Regions from separate parts of the Streptomyces sp. NPDC030991 genome, predicted to be linked through region 2. Evidence: predicted binding sites of a transcription regulator. Region 2 holds the regulator's gene; the other holds the start of a gene.

Region 1 (8,336 bases), on a different contig from region 2:
GGCCGTACGTGTCACCCGCGGTGAAGGTCAGTCCCGGCGGCTGCGGACCGCCGCGAGGGCCAGCGCGCCGAGCCCGCACAGGGAGAGGGCGAGCCCGCCGTACAGGAGCGCCGACGACCGGCCGGAGCCCGTCTCGGCGAGCGCGGGGCCGTGGTGCGGCCGCGCGTGCGGCTGTGCCGGGGCGGGCCGGGCCTGCTGGCGGCGGGGGACGATGACCGCGGTGCACGGGTCGTCGCCGCCCCCGCGGGTCCGCTGCGGGCAGCTGGTCCTCGGCACGTCACCGGAGACCGGGACGACGAGGGCCTTGCCGGGCGCGCAGGAGACCCGCAGCTTCCACGTGATGACGACTTTCCCGTGGGCCGGGACGTCGCCGGCCCAGTGGAAGGCCGAGCCCTTTCTGGTGATGGTGCCGCGCGTCGCGGCCGGGGTGCCGACGGCGCCCTTCGCGGGCCAGTGGATCCGCGCGTCCCTGCGGGGGTGGGCGCTCGTGTTGCGCAGGGTGATGGTGTCGCTGATCCGGGCGCACGGGCGCGGGGTCGTGGTGGAGGGCCGCTCGACGATGTCCAGCGGCGGGACGGGCCCGCGCTGCTTCTTGACGACGGGCGCCGTCCCGCAGTGCGGGTCGCTCGAATCGTCCGCGCAGTTGGTGCGCGGGGTGTCGGCGACGACGTGGTTGGTGAGTCTGCCGTCGCCGCGGAGCGGGTCGTGGAGCGTGACGCTGTAGGTGATCTTCGCGGTCCTGCCCGCGGGCACGTCACCGCGCCAGTTCAGCTTCGGCGCGTCGTAGGTGACGTGGCCCAGGGTGGCCCTGGCGTCGCCGTCGTAGGTGGCGTCGTCCAGTACGTCGCTCAGGTCGTCGCTGAGCTTCGCGCCCGGGTAGTCGACCTCGCCGATGTTCTTGGCGGTGATCGTGTACGTCACCTTGCCGCCCGGCGGGACCTTCTTCGGTGTGGCGCTCTTCCTGACCTCCAGGTCGGGGACCGGCACGGAGAAGGCGAGCGCCGAGGGCACGTAGGTGTCGCCCTTGGTACGGAACGTCAGCCGGGCCGACGTGGAGCCCGGCGGCAGCGCGGCCGACGGGATGACGGCCTGCTTGGCGTCGATGCTGAAGTTGTTGTGGTCGTCCGGGTCGAGGGCGCCGTCGGCGTGGCTGTCGAAGAAGTTGCCGGTGCCTCCGCCGTCCGGGTCGCCGATCTGCCGGCCGTTGACCAGGAACTGGTCGCCCGCCACGTTCGCGTCGCCCTCGTACGCCGTGACACCGGCGCGTACGTCACCGCCGCCGGCCCGGTAGAAGTCGTCGATGGAGATGGTGGTGTCCGGGTCCTTGGACTGCTGGACGACGTGGCCGCCGTACACGTAGACGTTGCGGCGGGTGGGCGCGTACTCGCTGTTCGGGCCGGAGTACTTGTAGACGAGGGTCAGCGACCAGCCGCCGACGCAGCCCTTGCCGGTGGGGGCCCACACGTCGCCGACGGCGACGGGCACCTCGACGCCGGTGGGGACGCCGGAGAAGAGCGAGGTGATGTCGGACTCGGCGGTGTAGTAGTGCGGGCCGCCGGCCCCGGCCGGGGTGCGTACCGCGTCGCGCACGGCGACCGGGGACTCGGCGCCGCCGGCCACCCGCACCACGGGCCGCTCGGTGAGCGGGTCGCCGGGCGGCGAGGTGGCGGGGCCCGCGGTGTCGCAGCGCTTGATCTGGTTGCGGCCGAGCTTGTACGTGCCGTCGTTGCCGCCCCAGAAGAGGCGGGCGTACGCGACCGTGGCGCCGGGCGGGATCGTCACCTTGCCGGTGGAGGAGTTCAGGACCGTCGAGCCGAACCCGGCCGTGTCCGCGTACTCCATGGCGAACTGGTTGTTGTTCTCCGCGGTCTGTCCGGACTGCGCGTTCGCGCAGCGCGTCGCGGCGTCCTGGGGCGTGGCGGGGCAGCGCAGCACGGTGTTGCCGAAGGTGAGGAAGTCGCCGTAGAGGGCTTCCTCGTAGCGCTTGGCGAAGGGTTCGACGACGACGGCGGAGGCGGGGGTGGCCGCGGCGACGAGGGTCGCGGCGGCTGTCGCTGTCGCGGCGAGCGCCGCCCAGCCCTTGAGGTGTCCGAGCCACATAGGGGGCAATCTAGGCAGAAATAATGATTACCTCCTGATTACGCCACGCGACGCTCCGCATACTCACTGATCTCGGTCATCGGCGGCCGCTCCGCCGTGTCCACCGTGTACGTCCTCGGCGCGAAACCGTCCTCGCCCCGCTCGAACTGGGTGAGCACCGGCCGCACCAGATGCCCGCGGGCCAGCCGCAGCTGCGCCGTGCGGTAGATCGCCGCGGCCATCCGGCCGAGCGCCTGCCCGTCCTGGTGCCGGTGCTTGCGCACCCCCACGTCGACCTGGGCCAGCGCGTCCAGACCCACGGTGTGCAGCGCGTCGACGAGCAGCCCGAGCTCGACGCCGTACCCGACGGGGAACGGCAGCTGTTCGAGGAGCGACCTGCGCGCCGCGTACTCGCCGCCCAGCGGCTGGACGAACCCGGCGAGCCGGGGCCAGTGCATGTTGAGGATCGGGCGGGCCATCAGCTCCGTGACCCGGCCGCCCTGACCGGCGGCGTCGCCCAGCGGCCGGTCGTACATGGCCTTCACGAAGCTCACGTCCGGGTCGGTGAGCAGCGGGCCGACGATCCCGGTGACGAAGTCCGCCGAGAACTCCCGCAGGTCCGCGTCGACGAAGCACACGATGTCGCCCGAGGTGACGAAGAGCGAACGCCACAGCACCTCGCCCTTGCCGGGCAGGGCCGGGATGCGTGGCAGGACCGTGTCCCGGTGCACCACACGGGCCCCGGCCGCCGCGGCCACCTCGGCGGTGCGGTCGGTGGAGCCGGAGTCCAGGACCACCAGTTCGTCGACGAGCGGCGCGGCCGCGGTCATCAGCTCGCGCCGGATCACCGAGACGATCTCGCCGACCGTCCTCTCCTCGTCGAGCGCGGGCAGGACGACGCTGACCCGCTGTCCCGACGCGCGTTTAGCGGCGGCCAGCTGGGGCCGCGGGCGGTCGGTCACGGACCAGGAACGCCTGCTCAGCCAGGTCTCGACCTCTTCGAGCACGGTCAGAGTCCTTCCCAATGTGATCCATCTCGCGGTTCGGACGACTATCTCAAGGGTCCGGGCCTTCGGTTACAGTCTTGAACAAGGCGGGTGACCATCGCATGTCGGGGTCGCCGCCCCACACAACCGAATACCGCTCATCCAGAGGGGCAGAGGGATACGGCCCGTTGAAGCCCCGGCAACCCTCCAGCCGGTCTCGTCGCGCAGATTGCAGTGCGCCCGCGAGGCTCCCGGCTCGGGAAGGTGCCAAATCCGTCTCGTGGCGAGATGCGCCGCGAGGAAGATGAGGAGAAAGGGCCTCGCCTCTCATGGCTGTACAGACTGTCGCCACCACCGACGCCACCCCGGGCACCTCCGCGAAGACCGTCGATCTGGGCCCCGCGTCCGGCCTCTCCTGCCGCGAGTGCGGCACCAGGTTCGAGCTCGGGCCGATCTTCGCCTGCGTCGAGTGTTTCGGGCCTCTGGAAGTCGCGTACGACCTGCCCGTCGGCGACCCCGAGGCGCTTCGCAAGCAGATCGAGGCGGGCCCGGCCAACATCTGGCGCTACGCCCCCCTCCTGCCCGTCCCGGCCGACGTCGCCGAGAAGCCGAACCTGAACCCCGGCTGGACCAAGCTCGTCAAGGCCGACAACCTCGCCCGTGAACTCGGTGTCGAGCAGGGCAAGTTGTTCGTCAAGGACGACTCCGGCAACCCCACGCACTCCTTCAAGGACCGCGTCGTCGCGCAGGCCATCGAGGCCGCGCGCGCCTTCGGCTTCACCACTCTCTCCTGCTCCTCGACGGGCAACCTGGCCGGCGCCGTGGGCGCCGCCGCCGCCCGCGCGGGCTTCCGCTCCTGCGTCTTCATCCCGCACGACCTGGAGCAGGGCAAGGTCGTGATGGCCGGTGTCTACGGCGGTGACCTCGTCGCCATCGAGGGCAACTACGACGACGTGAACCGCTTCTGCTCCGAGCTCATCGGCGACCCGCTGGGCGAGGGCTGGGGCTTCGTCAACGTCAACCTGCGCCCGTACTACGGCGAAGGCTCCAAGACCCTCGCCTACGAGATCTGCGAGCAGCTCGGCTGGCGCCTCCCGGACCAGCTGGTCATCCCGATCGCGTCCGGCTCGCAGTTCACGAAGATCGACAAGGGTCTCCAGGAGCTGATCAAGCTCGGGCTCGTCGAGGACAAGCCGTACAAGCTGTTCGGCGCCCAGGCGGAGGGCTGCTCGCCGGTCTCGGTCGCGTACAAGGCGGGCACGGACGTGGTGCGCCCGCAGAAGCCGGACACCATCGCCAAGTCGCTCGCCATCGGCAACCCGGCCGACGGCCCGTACGTCCTGGACATCGCGCGCCGCACCGGCGGCGCGGTGGAGGACGTGAACGACGAGCAGGTCGTCGACGCGATCAGGCTGCTCGCGCAGACGGAGGGCATCTTCGCGGAGACGGCGGGCGGTGTGACGCTGGGCGTCACCAAGAAGCTCATCGAGGCGGGCCTCATCGACCCGTCCCTGACGACGGTCGTCCTGAACACGGGCGACGGTCTGAAGACGCTGGACGCCGTCGCCGAGACCTCCCAGGCGACGGCGACGATCCGGCCGAGCCTGGAGGCGTTCCGCGCCGCAGGGCTCGACCACTGAGCCCGATCCGAACCCGTAGCCCCGCGAACCTGTAGCACCGGGAGTCACCCAGCCATGAGCGTCAACGTCCGCATCCCCACCATTCTCCGTACCTACACCGGCGGGCAGGCCGAGGTCGCCGCCGAGGGCGCCACGCTCGGCGATGTCATCGCCGACCTGGAGAAGAACCACACCGGGATCGCCGCCCGCGTCCTCGACGACCAGGGCAAGCTGCGCCGCTTCGTCAATGTCTACGTCAATGACGACGACGTCCGCTTCGAGCAGGGCCTGGAGACGGCGACGCCGGACGGCGCCGGCGTTTCGATCATTCCCGCCGTCGCCGGCGGCTGATCTTCCCTGCTCTACCCAGAGTCACTCTGATTGCCCCCTCCGCGAGAGAAGCGGAGGGGGCAATTCTGCATGGTTGAGCGCGGTACAGTTGGGAAAGCTGATTCGTTCCCGTCCGTGGTGCATGACGGGCGCATATGAGTTCTCGGTCGAGACGCGACAAGAAGCAGCCAAAGTACCCAGCCCTTTCGGGCTCTTTACGGCATTTACCCGGCCCGACTTGCCCCGGGTTCCGGTGAATCGGCCCGGTTACCCCGATCGCGCGTGCCCAGAATTCTCGTCCGATTGACCTGTTGCAGACGGCAGTTGGGCAGATACATTCAGCCGCGGTCGACGCGTTCCGGCGCACACCCCAACACATTCGGGGGGGTGAGGTCTGACCCGGATCCGCGAAGTGCGGGTCTGTGCAAGGGCCAGTAATAGGGGAGTTAGGCATGGCTCAGGGCACCGTCAAGTGGTTCAACGCGGAGAAGGGGTACGGCTTCATCGCGGTCGACGGTGGTGCGGATGTATTCGTCCACTACAGCGCGATTCAGATGGACGGCTACCGCACCCTCGAAGAGGGTCAGCGAGTGGAATTCGAGATCTCGCAGGGCCAGAAGGGGCCGCAGGCCGACATGGTCCGCCTGGCCGCCGCCGGCTGAAGCGCGTCGCGACTGACCGCAGGCTTCGTACGAGTCGAAGGGTCCGTGCCCCCATCCGGGGGCCCGGGCCCTTCGTGCTGCGCGCGCCCCTCGCGAATCTGTGGTAGCCGCTTGCACTCGCATGGGTCGAGTGCTAATCATTGGCTTAGCACTCTCCAGGTGAGAGTGACAGAACTTGGATCGGGTCGGTGAGGTCCGGGAGCCTGGTGGGGCAAGGAACCACAAGGCTCGGGGGCCGTCCGTCGCGGGCACCAGCACGGTCCGTTTGCTTGCTTTTCCACCCCGTCCGGGAGGACCACTTCACATGGCCAAGATCATCGCGTTCGACGAGGAGGCACGGCGCGGCCTCGAGCGCGGCATGAACCAGCTCGCCGACGCCGTCAAGGTGACCCTGGGCCCCAAGGGTCGCAACGTCGTCCTCGAGAAGAAGTGGGGCGCCCCCACGATCACCAACGATGGTGTCTCCATCGCCAAGGAGATCGAGCTCGAGGACCCGTACGAGAAGATCGGCGCCGAGCTGGTCAAGGAGGTCGCGAAGAAGACGGACGACGTCGCCGGTGACGGCACGACGACCGCGACCGTCCTGGCCCAGGCCCTGGTGCGCGAGGGTCTGCGCAACGTGGCCGCCGGTGCCAACCCGATGGCCCTCAAGCGTGGCATCGAGAAGGCCGTCGAGGCCGTCTCCGCCGCCCTCCTCGAGCAGGCCAAGGACGTGGAGACCAAGGAGCAGATCGCTTCGACGGCCTCCATCTCCGCCGCCGACACCCAGATCGGCGAGCTCATCGCCGAGGCCATGGACAAGGTCGGCAAGGAAGGCGTCATCACCGTCGAGGAGTCCCAGACCTTCGGTCTGGAGCTCGAGCTCACCGAGGGTATGCGCTTCGACAAGGGCTACATCTCGGCGTACTTCGCCACCGACATGGAGCGTATGGAGGCGTCGCTCGACGACCCGTACATCCTGATCGTCAACTCGAAGATCGGCAACGTGAAGGACCTCCTTCCGCTGCTCGAGAAGGTCATGCAGTCCGGCAAGCCGCTGCTGATCATCGCCGAGGACGTCGAGGGCGAGGCCCTGTCGACCCTGGTCGTCAACAAGATCCGTGGCACCTTCAAGTCCGTCGCCGTCAAGGCGCCCGGCTTCGGTGACCGCCGCAAGGCCATGCTCGGCGACATCGCCATCCTCACCGGTGGCACCGTCATCTCCGAGGAGGTCGGCCTCAAGCTGGAGAACGCCGGTCTCGACCTGCTCGGCCGCGCCCGCAAGGTCGTCATCACCAAGGACGAGACGACCATCGTCGACGGCTCCGGTGAGAGCGACCAGGTCCAGGGTCGTGTCAACCAGATCCGCGCCGAGATCGAGAACTCGGACAGCGACTACGACCGCGAGAAGCTGCAGGAGCGCCTGGCGAAGCTCGCCGGCGGTGTTGCGGTCATCAAGGCCGGTGCCGCGACCGAGGTCGAGCTCAAGGAGCGCAAGCACCGCATCGAGGACGCCGTTCGCAACGCGAAGGCGGCCGTCGAAGAGGGCATCGTCGCCGGTGGTGGCGTGGCCCTCCTCCAGGCCTCCGCGGTCTTCGAGAAGCTGGAGCTCGAGGGTGACGAGGCGACCGGCGCCAACGCCGTGAAGCTCGCCCTTGAGGCCCCGCTCAAGCAGATCTCCGTCAACGGTGGTCTCGAGGGTGGCGTCGTCGTCGAGAAGGTGCGCAACCTGCCCGTCGGTCACGGCCTGAACGCCGCGACCGGTGAGTACGTCGACATGATCGCCGAGGGCATCATCGACCCGGCGAAGGTGACGCGCTCCGCGCTGCAGAACGCCGCGTCGATCGCCGCGCTGTTCCTCACCACCGAGGCCGTCATCGCCGACAAGCCGGAGAAGGCCGCTGCCGGCGGCGCTCCGGGCGGCATGCCGGGCGGTGACATGGACTTCTGATCCCGGTCACCGACCTGGTTCAGCTTGTCTGTTCGTTCCCGAGGGCGGCACTTCCTCTTCACGAGGGGGTGCCGCCCTCGGGCGTTCTGTGGGGGCGCTCGTGGGGGCGGAGGGCAAGCCCTAGCGGACCGGTGACTCCTGGTAGCTGGCCCAGGCGTCACGGCCCGCCTGCGCCGCGCTCTGCGCCTGGTGGAAGGCGCGGGACGCCAGCTCCGTCGGCGGCACCTGCCAGCCGCCGGTCCAGGTGCGGCCCGCGCGGGCGAGTTCGTAGACCAGTACGCCGACGCCCGCCGCGGCGACGAGCATGCCCGCGCCGGTCAGCGCCGCGCCGGTGACCAGACGCCGCTGGTCGGGGCGGAACTCGGTCCAGGAGATCTTCGAGAAAGTGCTCTCAGCCATGGGCCCAGGATGCGGGAGGGCGCGGCGAGCCGCATGCGGAGCGCGTTTCGGTTCGGGCCCGGGGCCGCGCCGGGCACCGTCCGGGTCAGCCGCGCCGCAGGTCGGCGACGAACGCGGACCAGGTCTCCGCCCGGAGCACGAGCTTCGGTCCGGCGGGGTTCTTCGAGTCGCGGACCGGGATCAGTCCGGGGTGGTCGTGGGTGATCTCAAGGCACTCGCCGCCGCTGCCGCCGCTGTATGTGGATTTGCGCCAAGTGGCCGAGGCCAGGTCAAGCTCGGGGCCTGTGATCTTCATGCTCGTAATCCTCTGCCACTGACGAGATCAGGGCCA
Region 2 (8,336 bases):
CTGCACGACGGTGATCCGGGGCTTTCCCGCCTCCTCGGTCCGCGCCGGTCCCGCCTCGACGACCAGCCGGTCCTTGCCCTCGGCTGCGGTGACGACAGCCTCGCTCCAGGCGCCGCGCCCGTCGGTCAGCACGAGCGCCTCCCCGGCCCGCAGCCGCTTCACGGAGACGGCGTGCCGCCCCTCGGCCCCGTCCAGTACGTAGGTGCAGTCACCCGGCACCGGGCCGTCGACCACGAACACCGGCGCGGTCACGCGGCACCCCCCTGCCCGAGCGCGGCCTTGGCGGCGGAGAGTTCGGCGGCGAGGACCTCGACGAGCTGCCCGGCGGGCAGCTCCCGGGCGAGCCGGTGGCCCTGCCCCGCCCACAACGCCATGGCCTGCGGATCACCGGCCTTGGCCGCGGCCTTGCGCAGCGGCGACGTCATGTGGTGGACCTCCGGGTACGCGGCGGGCGCGTACGGCCCGTGCTCGCGCAGGAACCGGTTGACGAGCCCGCGCGCGGGCCGCCCCGAGAACGCCCGCGTCAGCTCGGTCCGGGTGAACAGCGGATCGGTCATGGCCTGCTTGTGCGGCGCGGGCGCACCCGACTCGGGCGTCACCAGGAACGCCGTGCCCAGCTGGGCGAGGTCGGCCCCGGCGGCGAGCACGGCGGCGATCTGCGCGCCCCGCATGATCCCGCCGGCCGCGATGATCGGCAGCTGGACCGCTTCGCGTACCTGGGCGATCAGCGCCAGCAGTCCGACGCCGCTGCCGTCGGTCTCGGGGTGGTCGCGGTGCGTGCCCTGGTGTCCGCCGGCCTCGATGCCCTGGACGCACACGGCGTCGGCGCCGGACCGCTGCGCGGCGAGCGCCTCCTCCACGGTCGTCACGGTGACGGCGGTGCGGGTGCCCGCCTTGCGCAGCGCGTCGGTCACCTCGGGCGCGGGGCAGCCGAAGGTGAAGGTGACCAGCGGGACCGGGTCGTCGAGCAGGATGGCGAGCTTGGCGTCGTAGCCGTCGTCGCGTCCGCCGTCGGGGTCGCCGAGCCGCGTCTGGTACCAGCCGGCCTCACCGGCGAGCTGGTGGCGGTAGACGTCGACCGCGGCGGGGTCCGCGTACTCCGGCTGCGGCAGGAACAGGTTGACGCCGAACGGTCGCCCGGTCAGCCCCCGCACCTGCTTGATCTCCTGGTACATCCCGTCGGCCGTCTTGTAGCCGGCGGCGAGGAACCCGAGGCCGCCCGCCTCGGACACGGCGGCCGCGAGCGCGGGGCTCGACCCGCCCCCTGCCATGGGGGCCTGCACGATCGGACAGGGGCAGAGATCGGTCAGCGCGGAGGACATGACGGCATCGTGCCACGTACGCGTCGGAGGGCCGAATCGGCGCATCCGCCCGGCATGTGCCACCCCGAACGGGGTGACACACCCTCAAACGTCGCCGCTCCGGCGCGGCGCCCCGCATGGGACGCCGCCCGCCCGTCACCGCCCGTTGAACGCGTCCTTCAACCGCGAGAACAGCCCCTGCTGCCCCGGCTGGAACTGGCCCAGGGGCCGCTCCTCGCCGCGCAGCTCGGCGAGCTCGCGCAGGAGGCGCTCCTGCTCGGGTTCGAGCTTCTGCGGGGTCATGACCTCGACGTGCACGATGAGGTCGCCGCGGCCGCCGCCGCGCAGATGCGTGATGCCGCGTCCGTGCAGCGGGACCGACTGGCCGGACTGGGTGCCGGGCCGGATGTCGACCTCCTCCATGCCGTCGAGCGTCTCCAGCGGCACCTTCGTGCCGAGGGCCGCCGCCGTCATGGGGAGGGTCACCGTGCAGTGCAGGTCGTCGCCGCGCCGCTGGAATACCGCGTGCGGCAGCTCGTGGATCTCGACGTACAGGTCACCGGCGGGGCCGCCGCCGGGGCCGACCTCGCCCTCGCCCGCGAGCTGGATCCGCGTCCCGTTGTCCACACCGGCCGGGATCTTCACCGTCAGCGTGCGCCGCGAGCGGATGCGGCCGTCACCGGCGCACTCGGGGCACGGCGTCGGCACGACGGTGCCGAAGCCCTGGCACTGCGGGCACGGCCTGGACGTCATGACCTGGCCGAGGAAGGACCGCGTGACCTGCGAGACCTCGCCGCGCCCGCGACACATGTCGCAGGTCTGGGCGGAGGTGCCGGGCGCCGCACCCTCGCCGCTGCACGTCGTGCAGACGACGGCCGTGTCGACCTGGATGTCCTTGGTGGTGCCGAAGGCGGCCTCGTCCAGCTCGATCTCGAGCCGGATCATGGCGTCCTGGCCGCGGCGCGTGCGCGACCGGGGGCCACGCTGCGACGCGGTCCCGAAGAACGCGTCCATGATGTCCGAGAAGTTCCCGAACCCACCGGCGCCGAAGCCGCCGGCGCCGCCTCCGCCGGCCCCCGACAAGGGGTCGCCCCCGAGGTCGTAGACCTGCTTCTTCTGCGGGTCGGAGAGCACCTCGTAGGCGGCGTTGATCTCCTTGAACCGCTCCTGAGTCTTCGGATCCGGATTCACGTCCGGGTGAAGCTCACGGGCCAGCCTGCGAAAGGCCTTCTTGATCTCGTCCTGGGAAGCGTCTCGGCGCACGCCGAGTACGGCGTAGTAGTCCGTGGCCACTTACGACTCCGCCAGGATCTGTCCGACGTAACGTGCCACTGCGCGTACTGCTCCCATCGTTCCCGGGTAATCCATGCGGGTCGGTCCGACCACGCCGAGCTTGGCTACTGCCTCGCCGCCCGAACCGTAGCCGACCGACACGACGGACGTGGAGTTGAGTCCCTCGTGGGCGTTCTCGTGACCGATCCGTACGGCCATGCCCGAATCACCCACCTCACCAAGCAACTTGAGGAGCACGACCTGCTCCTCAAGTGCCTCAAGCACGGGCCGGATGGTGAGGGGAAAGTCATGTCCGAAGCGGGTGAGATTGGCGGTGCCGCCGATCATCAGCCGCTCCTCGGTCTCCTCGACGAGCGCCTCCATCAGCGTGGAGAGCACCGTCGAGACCGTGCCGCGGTCCTCCGTCTCGAAGACCTCCGGCAGGTCCTGCACCAGCTGCGGGACGTCGGCGAACCGGCGCCCCGCCACGCGCGCGTTGAGCCGCGCCCGCAGATCCGCGAGGGACGATTCGCCGAACGGCGCCGGGCAGTCGATCATCCGCTGCTCGACGCGCCCGGTGTCCGTGATCAGTACGAGCATCAGACGGGCGGGCGCGAGCGCGAGCAGCTCGACATGGCGCACGGTGGACCGCGTGAGGGACGGGTACTGGACGACCGCGACCTGCCGCGTCAGCTGCGCGAGCAGCCGCACGGTCCGTCCGACGACGTCGTCGAGGTCGACGGCGCCCTCCAGGAAGTTCTGGATGGCGCGCCGCTCCGGCGGGGTCATCGGCTTCACCGCGGTGAGCTTGTCGACGAAGAGGCGGTACCCCTTGTCGGTGGGGATGCGCCCGGCACTGGTGTGCGGCTGGGCGATGAACCCCTCGTCCTCCAGAGCGGCCATGTCGTTGCGCACCGTCGCCGGTGAGACGCCCAGGCTGTGCCGCTCGGTCAGCGCCTTGGAGCCGACGGGCTCCTCGGTGCCGACGTAGTCCTGGACGATGGCGCGCAGCACTTCGAGCCTGCGTTCACTGAGCATCGGCGCACACCTCCAGCAACTGTCTCTGCGATCGATCTTTCTCGTTTTGGCACTCACTGCGCGCGAGTGCCAATCGTCCCCGGCTCAGTGTACGGCCGGTGGGTACGGGCCCGGCAAGGCCGCTAGCTTCAACCTCATGAAAAGCACGGCGAGTGCGCGGAGCGCGGCGGGTATCGACTGGAAGTCGGCGTCCTGGGAGGAACTGGCGCCGCGGGTGGGCCGGGTCCGGCTGCCCGGCTGGGACTGCACGACGGGGCTCGTCGTGGGCGACGGCGCGGCCCTGCTGATCGACACCGGATCCTCACTTCGTGAGGGCGCCCGGCTGCGCGGGGACGTCCGTCGCCTGCTGGGGGCGGACGGGAGGGTGACGCACATCGCACTCACCCATCCGCACTTCGATCATGTACTCGGCACGGCGGCGTTCGCCGGCGTCGAGGTGTACGGCGCGGCGGGCATCGACACCGTGTTCGCGGGCGGCGGCGCCGACGCCGTGGGCGCCTCCGCCGTCCACCACGGCCTCGACCCCGATCTGGCGGCCGAGGCGGCGGACCTCCTGGTCACACCGGACCACCGGGTCTGCGGCGAGCGGACGCTGGACCTGGGCGGCGGCGTCCAGGTGCTGCTCGCCAACGTCGGGCCCGGTCACAGCGGCCATGACCTCGCGGTCCTGGTGTCCGGCGCGCCGGGTGTGCCGGAGATCGTCTTCTGCGGCGACCTGGTCGAGGAGTCGGGCGAGCCCCAGGCGGGATCGGACGCGGCCCCGCACCAGTGGCCCGCGGCGCTGGACCGGCTGCTGTCCCTCGGCGGCGAGGACGCCTGTTACGTACCGGGGCACGGATCGACCGTGAATGCGGGGTTTGTCCGCGAGCAGCGCGCCACACTGGCGGCCCGATTCGGCGTGTCGTAGGCCGGACGGAAGAGCTTCTCCTATCGTCTGCCGAATGCGCCAGTACACCCCCGACCTCACCCCTCCGTGGAAGCGGAACAAGCCCGCGCCCGAGATCCCGGCCGAGCCGGACCTCGTCGTGGAGGAGGTCAGCACCGGTTTCTGCGGCGCGGTCGTACGCGTCGAGAAGACGGCGCAGGGTCCGACGGTGACCCTGGAGGACCGCTTCGGCAAGCACCGCGCGTTCCCCATGGAGCCGCGCGGTTTCCTGCTGGAGGGCAAGGTCGTCACGCTGGTACGCCCCTCCGCCGGCGGCCCCGCGCGCCCGACCCGCACGGCGTCCGGTTCGGTCGCGGTGCCGGGGGCCCGCGCCCGGGTGGCCCGCGCGGGCCGCATCTACGTGGAGGGCAAGCACGACGCACAGCTCATCGAGCGGGTCTGGGGCGACGACCTGCGCATCGAGGGCGTGGCGGTGGAGTTCCTGGAGGGCGTCGACGACCTCCCGGCGATCGTGGCCGAGTTCGGTCCTGGCCCGGACGCGCGGCTCGGCGTCCTGGTCGACCACCTGGTCCCCGGTACGAAGGAGTGGCGCATCGCCCAGTCGGTGACGAGCGAGCACGCGCTGGTGGTCGGCCACCCGTACATCGACATCTGGGAGGCCGTGAAGCCGTCCTCGGTCGGTATCGAGTCCTGGCCCCGGATCCCGCACGGCCAGGACTGGAAGACGGGCGTGGTCCGCGCCCTCGGCTGGCGCGTGGCGAACACCGGCGAGGCCTGGCAGCACATCCTGTCCCGGGTCCGCTCCTTCCGCGACCTGGAGCCCGAACTCCTGGGCCGGGTCGAGGAGTTGATCGACTTCGTGACGGCCCCGGAAGCCTGAGCCCGCCAGGGGCGCGGGCAACCAGGCATACCCCGCTGAGACACGCCCCGCCAGGGGCGCGGGGAACTGCGCGAGCAACCACCCACGACCCGCGGCCGGGACAGGACCGCACCCCCTACGGCGCTAAGGCGGTGGCGGCTCCCCCTAGTCGACCAGGTCCCGAACGACCCCGTCGGCCAGCAACCGCCCCCGCAGGGTCAACACAGCCCGCCCCTCGGCGAACGGCCCAGCCTCCAGCAACCCGTCCCCGAGCGCCTTCCGCGCAGCAGCAAGCCCGGCGGCCCGGAGCAACGACAACGGGCAGCCCTCCCTGAGCCGCAGCTCCAACAGGATCCGCTCGACCCGCCGGTCCTCGTCGGCCAGCACCTCGCGCCCCGCCCCCGGCGACCTCCCCCCGGCCAGCGCGGCCGCGTACGCGCCGGGATGCTTCACGTTCCACCAGCGCACCCCGCCGACGTGCGAGTGCGCCCCGGGTCCGGCGCCCCACCAGTCGGCGCCGCGCCAGTACAGCTCGTTGTGGAGGCAGCGGGCCGCCTCGGACGTCGCCCAGTTCGACACCTCGTACCACTCGAACCCGGCCGCCGTCATCGTCTCCTCGGCGATCAGGTACCGGTCCGCGTGCACGTCGTCGTCGGTCATCGGCACCTCGCCCCGCCGGATCCGCCGGGCGAGCTGCGTGCCCTCCTCGACGATCAGCGCGTACGCGGAGACGTGATCGGGGCCGGCGGCGAGCGCGGCGTCCAGCGAGGCCCGCCAGTCGTCGTCGCTCTCGCCGGGCGTGCCGTAGATCAGGTCCAGGTTGACGTGCTCGAACCCGGCCGCCCGCGCCTCCGCGACGCACGCCTCGGGGCGCCCGGGCGTGTGCGTACGGTCGAGGACCTTCAGGACGTGCTGCCGCGCGCTCTGCATCCCGAACGAGACCCGGTTGAAGCCGCCGGCCCGCAGCTCGGCCAGGTAGGCCGGGTCGACCGACTCAGGGTTCGCCTCGGTCGTCACCTCCGCGTCGTCCGCGAGCCCGAACTCGTCCCGGACCGCCGCCAGCATCCGTACGAGATCGGCGGCGGCCAGCAGCGTGGGCGTACCGCCGCCGACGAAGACGGTCCGTACCGGGCGCGGGTCGTCGCCGAGCACCTTGCGGGCGAGCCGGACCTCGTCGATCAGGGTCTCGGCGTAGTTGTCGCGGGAGGCGAGCACGCCGCCGGAGCCGCGCAGCTCGGTCGCCGTGTACGTGTTGAAGTCGCAGTACCCGCAGCGCGTGGCGCAGTACGGGACGTGCAGGTAGAAGCCGAGGGGCCGGGCGGCGGCGCCGGCGAGCGCGGAGGCGGGCAGCGCCCCGTCGTCGGGGACGGGCTCACCGTCGGGGAGTGCGGAAGGCATGCCCCCATTGTCCCGCCTGTTCCCCCGGCTGCTGAACCGTCACAGCGCCTGGAGCACGAGCAGCGCCAGATCGTCGTCCGGCGGGGCGTCCGCGTAGGCGTGCACCAGGCGCCGGATGCGCTCGGCCAGCAGCTGCGCCGTCAGCCCCGCACAGCCGGCGAGGGCGTGCGCGAGGCCGTCCCCGTCGTCGAACTGGCGGGAGCCGCAGCGCCGCTCGGTCACCCCGTCCGTGACACAGAGCAGGGTGTCGCCGGTCAGCAGCTCGAACGTCTCGCTCGTGTAGTCCGGGTCGTCGACGACGCCGAGCAGCACCTGGGGCGAGGCCGCGGCGACGACGTCCCCGCCGGGCCGCATCAGCAGGGGCAGCGGATGTCCGGCGGAGGCGAGGGTGCAGACGACCCCGGCCCCGTCGGCGGCGGGCGTCAGTTCGCCGTAGAGGATGGAGAGGAAACGGGAGCTGGAACCTTCCGGCGGGATGCCCTGGCCGCCGGCCGCGGCGAGCGCGCGGGCGGCGGCGTCGGCGGCCTCGGTCGCGTCGTCGAGGAGGAGCCGGTTGAGCCGGTCGAGGACCTGGGCGACCGGGTAGCCCTCCCGGGCGAGGAGCCGCAGCCAGGGCCGGACGAGCCCGATCACGACGGCGGCCTCCGGGCCCTTGCCCTGGATGTCGCCGAGCGCGAAGCACCAGCGGCCGTCCCCGGCGGGGAAGACGTCGTAGAAGTCGCCGCCGGGGCCGCCCGCCTCCTTCGGTTCGTAGACGAGGGCGCTGCGCATGCCGGGGATCTCGGCGATGGAGGTGGGCAGCAGGCCGCGCTGGAGGATGCGGCTGATGGTGGCCTGGCGGGTGAAGCGGCGGGCCGCGCTGACGGCGAGGGCGACCCGGCGGCTGAAGTCCTCGACGAGTCCGGTGATCTCGTCGGGGAAGCGGAGCAGCTCGGCGCGGCCGATGAGCAGGACGCCGAGGCTCCGGCCGCCGACCATCAGCCGGTAGGCGAGCGCGGAGCCGGACCGGTCGGGGCCGGTGTCGCCGCGGGCCTCGAAGGGCCAGGGCACGGGGACGGGCGCGGTGCGGGCGGCGTCGGGCAGGCGCGGGGGTTCCTTCTCCAGGATCCGCCGGAGCTCCTCGGTGCGGTTCTCGTGGCTGTGCCAGACGCGGGCGAGCCGGGGTGCGGGCATCGGGTCGGCGCCGCCCCGCAGATCGTGGTCGGCGGTGCCGGGCAGACCGCGGCCCTCCTCGTCGTAGAACCAGATCGCGCACCAGTCGGCGAGCCGCGGCACGAGGAGCTGGCCGACGAGCGCGGCGACCATGTCCTCGTCGAGCTGGCCCGCGAGCAGGTCGGAGGCTTCGGCGAGGAAGGACAGCGCGCCGCGGTTGACCCATTCCTGGTCGTGCGGCACGCGTCCGGAGGCGGGTGTGAGGAGCTCGGAGGCGCGCAGGCCGCGCTCCAGGGCGCGGACGGCGGAGTGCACGGCGGGGTCGCTCGCGACGTCGTCGATCTCGATGGTCCGCGCGGCCAGCCGGGCCCAGACGGTCTTGACACCGGGGCGGTAGGTGATGCCCCAGGCCTCGGCCAGGGAGGCGACG

Evidence for each region. The regulator HrcA, encoded in region 2, represses chaperone genes, less so after heat shock. The targets are predictions, from matches to a motif close to TTNGCACTCNGNNNNNCNGAGTGCNAA.
Region 1: groL (chaperonin GroEL) is a predicted target of HrcA. The motif match lies at 5,787-5,813, and genes of this name have one in related genera.

The regions. Positions count from the first base shown of each region.
Region 1 is NZ_JBVIFR010000022.1:106,760-115,095, forward strand. It holds gene ACZ45E_RS32200 (DUF7927 domain-containing protein) at 28-2,100, opposite strand; gene ACZ45E_RS32205 (glucosyl-3-phosphoglycerate synthase) at 2,139-3,086, opposite strand; SAM riboswitch class I at 3,221-3,376, shown strand; gene thrC (threonine synthase) at 3,395-4,705, shown strand; gene ACZ45E_RS32215 (ubiquitin-like small modifier protein 1) at 4,760-5,035, shown strand; gene ACZ45E_RS32220 (cold-shock protein) at 5,467-5,676, shown strand; gene groL (chaperonin GroEL) at 5,981-7,606, shown strand; gene ACZ45E_RS32230 (hypothetical protein) at 7,727-8,005, opposite strand; gene ACZ45E_RS32235 (DUF397 domain-containing protein) at 8,091-8,300, opposite strand.
Region 2 is NZ_JBVIFR010000003.1:310,388-318,723, forward strand. It holds gene ACZ45E_RS07580 (16S rRNA (uracil(1498)-N(3))-methyltransferase) at 1-252, opposite strand, end outside; gene ACZ45E_RS07585 (nitronate monooxygenase) at 249-1,322, opposite strand; gene dnaJ (molecular chaperone DnaJ) at 1,458-2,594, opposite strand; gene hrcA (heat-inducible transcriptional repressor HrcA) at 2,595-3,611, opposite strand; gene ACZ45E_RS07600 (MBL fold metallo-hydrolase) at 3,748-4,518, shown strand; gene ACZ45E_RS07605 (DUF3097 domain-containing protein) at 4,553-5,377, shown strand; gene hemW (radical SAM family heme chaperone HemW) at 5,522-6,754, opposite strand; gene ACZ45E_RS07615 (SpoIIE family protein phosphatase) at 6,794-8,336, opposite strand, start outside.